Regions from separate parts of the Cytobacillus sp. FSL W8-0315 genome, predicted to be linked through region 2. Evidence: riboswitches for the same ligand, from Rfam matches in the RefSeq annotation. Region 2 holds a riboswitch; the other holds the start of a gene.

Region 1 (3,159 bases), 2.6 Mb from region 2:
ATATAGAATACTTTTTCTTATGGAATAAGGTGTAAAAATGGATCGGTGAATGGGAGAAGAAATATGGAGAAAAAGGGTCATAATCATGATAAGACAGAGTAATTCTAATTCTTTAATACTCGTAATCCACGAAATCTATGGAATTAATCAACATATAAAAAGTTTTTGCGAATTATTATCAAAGCAGGGTTTTGATGTGACATGCCCCCATTTATTAGAGCGAGAGATACCTTTTGAATATTCTCATGAGGAAGCCGCTTATCGCCATTTTATGGAACATGCAGGTTTCGACAGAGCTGCCCAAAAAATAAAAGATCTATTATTGGATGTTAAAGATGAATACGAAAAAATATATATCATTGGATTTAGTATAGGTGCAACTGTTGCCTGGCTGTGCAGTGAGGGAGATTGTGTTGATGGTATAGTGGGATACTATGGCTCAAGGATCAGGGACTATTTAGAGTTAACACCCCAGTGTCCCATAATGCTATTCTTTCCACAAGAAGAGCAGTCTTTTAATGTTGATGAGTTACTATTAGCTTTAGAAAAAAAGAAAATTAAAGTACATAAATTTAAAGGGAAACATGGATTCAGTGATCCATATTCCTCCAGATATGATGCAGAATCAGAACAAGAAGCATTTAGCAAAGCCATGGATTTTTTATTGCATATTGATTGAGGTATTATTATGAAGCTAACCGTGAGTGTTATCACCTTGAATTTTAATAAAAGTTTACAAGCCCGTTCAATTTTCTTAATACAAGGGTGCTAATTTAGATTTAGCGGGGATAGCATGTGTGGCTATCATTGTATTTGGCGCAGGCGGAGCCAAATGCCTTTTTTTGTTTTGCTTATATTCAATTTATAAATTTACTTTCTATTATTTAGCCTCTATAAAGGATGAAGTGGGAAATGTCCATTATTTTGAGGAGAAAGATCTTAACATCCATTCTTAGCAGTGTGTTATTTGCACTGATTTTCTCAGTGCTAACAGGCTTTGATATGAATGCATTTGTTAATTTATATTATTTAAATCTTATGTTTGTCGCTGCCTATGGAGTAATCACTTCGATGTTCAGTGATTGGTTGAGCCAGAAGATTTTCATTGCAAACACTAATCGTGAAATTGCCTCCTTTTTATTCCATTGTTTATTCGGTTCAGTATTAAAAGAACTTAGTCTTGTTTCTGCTGTCTTTTTTTTCATCATTGACCGTGTACTGACAAAAGCAGAAATAAGGTGGTGGTCAGTAAATACAGCATTATCCGTGATAGTCCTTATATTTATTATTGCTATTAATATTGATTTCCCATAACAAGTCATAGAGCTGAAAATTCATTGAATTTCAGCTTTTTTTTGGTGTATTAAAGAGGCCATTTAGTTTACTGCCGGGAAAACTTAACTATTTACAAAAAATATCTTGAAATAATATAATGATATAGTGATTTATGCTTAATCTTATTTTAAGAACGGGGGACCCAATATTTACAGCGGAGTTTCCGCTTGGGGTGAATCCTACTATGGAAGGGCTTACTGTTTCCGCAGTCCTAACCCGAAAGCTAACCTCGTCAGCGTTTAAGGAAACATAAGAGAATATGAAATAGTGTGAATTGACAAAACCCAGCATTTTTGTCGATTTTCTTTTTTATCAGGATCTCATCTTTGTTTCCCTTGCCTGCGCAGCACGTATAAAACTAAACAAGAAGGTAGGGTAATTGATGAAAAAAATTAAATTAAGTTTAGCCACTCAAATTTTCATCGGTCTTATTTTAGGAATCGCTATTGGCGGTATTTTCTATGGAAGTGAAACGGCGCAAAGTGTGCTGCAGCCCTTTGGCGATCTTTTTATCCGCTTAATTAAAATGATTGTTGTTCCTATTGTACTATCAACAATTATTGTTGCCATTGCTGGTGTGGGTGATTTAAAAGCCGTCGGGAAGCTTGGCGGTAAATCATTGACTTACTTTATTGGCATGACTTTGGTTGCTATTGTGGTGGGCCTCATTGCAGGTAATGTTATTCAGCCTGGTGCCGGCCTGAATATGGACAGCCTGCAGCAAAGTGACATTTCGAGCTATGTTGAAACCAATAAAGAGCAGGAAGGCAAGTCGATAGCAGATACATTTTTGCATATCGTACCTACTAATCCTGTACAAGCCATGGTTGAAGGCGATATGCTGGCGATTATCTTCTTTGCTGTTGTATTTGGCCTTGGAATTGCAGCAATTGGGGAAAAGGGAAAGCCAGTACTGAGATTTTTCGAAGGCACGGCAAAGGCCATGTTCTATGTGACAAACCTATTTATGAAGTATGCACCAATCGGAGTATTTGCCTTAATTGGTGTAACGATTTCCAAGTATGGTTTTGCCTCATTGATTCCATTGGGCAAGCTGGCACTTACTGTATATGGAGCCATGATCTTCTTTGTTCTTGTTGTGTTGGGGATAATGGCCAAAGTTGTCGGGTTCAGCATCTTTAAATTATTGAAGATGATTAAAGAAGAATTGATTTTGGCATTCTCAACTGCAAGTTCTGAAACAGTGCTTCCGAGAATCATGGACAAAATGGAGAAAGCGGGAAGCCCGAAACATATTTCGTCATTCGTTATTCCGACAGGCTATTCTTTTAACCTGGATGGATCCGTTTTATACCAGGCAATTGCCTCTTTATTTATTGCACAGATGTTTGGCATAGAATTAAGCATAGGACAGCAAATTACGTTAATGTTAGTACTGATGGTGACATCCAAAGGAATGGCGGGCGTGCCAGGCGTATCCTTTGTCGTGCTGCTGGCTACTTTCAGCACAATTGGATTACCTGCAGAAGGCCTTGCCTTTATTGCCGGCATCGACCGTATCCTTGATATGGGCCGAACAGCTGTTAACGTGGTGGGGAACTCACTTGCGGCTATTGTTATTGCCAAGTGGGAAGGGCAATTTAACCCTCCAGCAGAAGAAAGATTTGAGCAACAAGCTTCATAATAGATTGGAAAACACTAACAAATGGCAGCATATTTGTTAGTGTTTTTTTTTGTTTCTTTGTGTTATTCCATAAAGAGAGGATGATGGAGCAGGTTCGGACAGAGAAGCGGGAAACCAACGTGAAGGAGTCCGAAGGTGGAGCAGGTTCGGACAGAAAGGGGAGAAATCAACGTGAGCGA
Region 2 (3,159 bases):
TTCAAAAGCAGTAATAGTCAGTGATTCATTTATTTCCATTTTCTTCAGCTCTTTAAAACCATTCTTTAAATAAAAAGTGACAGCAGGGGTATTCTTAGAGCCTGTTGTGACAATCATTTTTTCATTCATCGGCCTCAGTTCAATGAAGTTCAGCAGCTTTTGTGCAATTCCCTTTCTAAAATGTTCAGGATGCACAATCAGTCTATGAATATCTAAAACATTATTTTCCTCTTTAAAAGAAATCACACCGCATAATTTTTCACCTATAAAATACCCCAGGAAGGTTTCTCCGGTTATTCGCAAGTCATCAGCCGTATCCTTCAAAGGCGGTAAATCAGGACATCCAATGATTTCAGCCTCAATTTTATACGCAGGAAGCTGGACACTTAGAACTTGCACAGCAGCTTTTCGATCTTTAATATCAATTTCCCTAATCATTATGGTCCCTCTTTTTATATTAGTTTTAAGATAAACTTCTCTATCAAGGATAAATTCCCTCTTTTTTGGACGAATGAAGACCTTCCAATTTAAAATTTAACTAGGGGTGAATAGGATGAATTTAAAATATGAAGTGATAACAGAAGAGAAAATCAGACTTTGCCGGGATTTATGCAATAAGCTGATGGCTTTTCAGAAATCTAAGGCACATATAACACCTGAGCGTTTTGACAGCATGAATTTTGAAACTAGAATGATTCCATCCGTAAAATCAGCTTTACATAATTATTTAGAGATCGTTAAGGACGATGAAGAAATCGCGGGCTATGTCTATTCCAATGTTTCTCCTAAGGAAGCCAGCTCCAATGATTTCGCCACTTTTTTTGATCTGACTTCAGTCGGGAAAAGCCATGTTGGCTGCTTATCTCAATTCTTTATAAAAAATGCTACAGACCATATGGAATTGGATCAGTTCTTTCTAACATGTCGATGGAATGGTTAAGCCAATTCAAAGATGTGGAAGATTATTTTATCTATGTATCAAATAGGAATACAGAGGCTCTTGAATTTTATACTCGCAAAGGGTTTACTGTTAGTCATGAGATTCTCGACGGCTTTATTACAGTTTCCCGCGCAAATAAGAAAGGCCATTCCCCCTGGAACAGACAACAGGAAAAAACTTTCCCAGTAATCAATAAGCTGCCGGACCAATTGGATAAATGCAGAAGCGACAATAATTCAGCGGATATCTTACCTGAATTTTTTCAGGCATATTTTCATCAGCAATATCCCCAAAGCCAATATACTCATAATCCAAAAAAATAATGGTGGACATTGTCATAAATCTTGTTATAATTCTAAAAGAAATTACTTTGAAAAGGGTGCTTTATGGGAAATACATGCAGATATGTTGTAAGTGCCACTGGGAAAAACGGCGAGACTTATTATACGCAATGCAAGGACAAAGAAGAGTTAAAAGAGTGGCTGGCCGAACATGAAGACAAGCTGAATAAGAAGGAATTGAAAGTGAAAGACAAAAAAAGACATCCTCTTTTAAGCTGGCTTAACTTCTAATCTTATTGCTAAAAAACCAAATTGACCTTTCCTATTAAATTACTATTTGAATTATAGTAACCTTAGTAAACCTAGATAAGAAAATCGTATGATTTACAACTTTTATGATTATTGTTAATATATTAAAAAAACATTAATAATTTTCGCTTAATCTTAATTGAGCGGGGGAACCAACTGTACTTTTTTAACAAAAGTACCTGGGGTGAATCCTTTTACAGGTAGGGTACTCTCAAGACCCGAACCCGACAGCTAACCTCGTAAGCGTGTTGAGAGGGAACACTGCATAAATGCACAGTGGTTATTACCTCTGTGTTTTTTTGTTGCCTTTTTTAGTTAGGTTTATGTTTTTTGGGGGTATTATAGGAAAGGCAAAATATTTTTTGTGCGCGATTTACATTTTTTTACATCATTTATTTCATTGGAGGAACGTGTATGAAATTATCTACTAAAATTATTCTTGCTTTGATCGCGGGGGGAATCACAGGGCTGTTGATTAATTTATTTGCACCTGGCATTTTCCCCGAGCTTGACAAGTTTTTGTTTACTCCGCTGGGAAAAATCTTTTTAAATCTCATCAATATGCTGGTTGTTCCGATCGTCTTCTTTTCCATCACCCTTGGAACAGCAGGCCTCGGTGATCCTAAGAAGTTGGGAAGAATTGGGATTAAGACAATCTCCTACTTCCTGGTTACCACCAGCATTGCAATCGTCATAGGTCTTGCTTTGGCAGCTGTTTTCCAGCCAGGAAACGTTGGTGAATTTGACGTAACAAACGTGGAGTACGAATCGAAGGAAGCTCCTCCTGTCTCAGAGACACTATTAAATATTATTCCAACCAATCCGGTAAAAGCCTTCACGGAAGGCAATATGCTTCAGATTATCACTTTTTCTATTTTTGTCGGATTTGCATTAACCATGCTCGGCAATAAAACAAAAGGCATATTAAACCTTATTGAACAAGGCAATGACATGATGATGTACCTTGTTAACCTGGTTATGAGGTTCGCTCCTTATGGAACGTTTGGACTTATCGTTTCTGCTGTAGGAAGTCAGGGTCTAAGTGCCATTAAAGCTATGGGACTTTATATGATCGTAGTTCTTCTTGCGTTATTTATACATGCGATTTTAACCTATGGAGGTTCTATTGCTTTACTTGCAAAGAAAAACCCGCTATGGTTCTTTAAAGGCTTTGCGCCGGCCATGGGGGTTGCTTTCAGTACATCAAGCAGTAATGCGACTCTGCCGATTTCCATGAATACGGCCCAAAAAAATCTGAAAGTTCCTGAATCAATCAGCAGCTTTGTTCAGCCTCTCGGTGCAACCATCAACATGGATGGAACAGCCATCATGCAGGGAGTTGCAACTATTTTCATTGCCCAGGTATATAATGTTGATTTAACATTGACACAGCTAATCACGGTTGTCCTTACTGCCGTTCTTGCCAGCGTTGGTACAGCTGGTGTGCCTGGTGTCGGTTTGATTATGCTAGCGATGGTTCTTAACTCTGTCAATCTTCCTGTTGAAGGTATCGCATTAATCATTGGGATTGACCGTCTGCTTGATATGACGCGAACAGCAGTTAATATTACAGGTGATGCTGCCTGTGCAGTAATTGTAGCGGAAACGGAAGCAAAGAAAGAGGCCGTT

The links. Region 2 has a riboswitch for cyclic di-AMP ahead of MKY20_RS13605 (dicarboxylate/amino acid:cation symporter). Riboswitches for the same ligand answer to the same signal wherever they lie in the genome.
Region 1: another riboswitch for cyclic di-AMP. It lies ahead of MKY20_RS00400 (cation:dicarboxylate symporter family transporter); the one in region 2 lies ahead of MKY20_RS13605 (dicarboxylate/amino acid:cation symporter).

The regions. Positions count from the first base shown of each region.
Region 1 is NZ_JBBOOC010000001.1:67,235-70,393, reverse strand. Features, by position in the region: gene MKY20_RS00410 (dienelactone hydrolase family protein) at 50-679, shown strand; gene MKY20_RS00405 (hypothetical protein) at 913-1,314, shown strand; cyclic di-AMP (ydaO/yuaA leader) riboswitch at 1,439-1,588, shown strand; gene MKY20_RS00400 (cation:dicarboxylate symporter family transporter) at 1,718-2,980, shown strand; gene MKY20_RS00395 (hypothetical protein) at 3,116-3,159, shown strand, end outside.
Region 2 is NZ_JBBOOC010000001.1:2,638,535-2,641,693, reverse strand. Features, by position in the region: gene MKY20_RS13620 (GNAT family N-acetyltransferase) at 1-438, opposite strand, end outside; gene MKY20_RS13615 (hypothetical protein) at 554-940, shown strand; gene MKY20_RS13610 (hypothetical protein) at 1,327-1,512, shown strand; cyclic di-AMP (ydaO/yuaA leader) riboswitch at 1,647-1,792, shown strand; gene MKY20_RS13605 (dicarboxylate/amino acid:cation symporter) at 1,945-3,159, shown strand, end outside.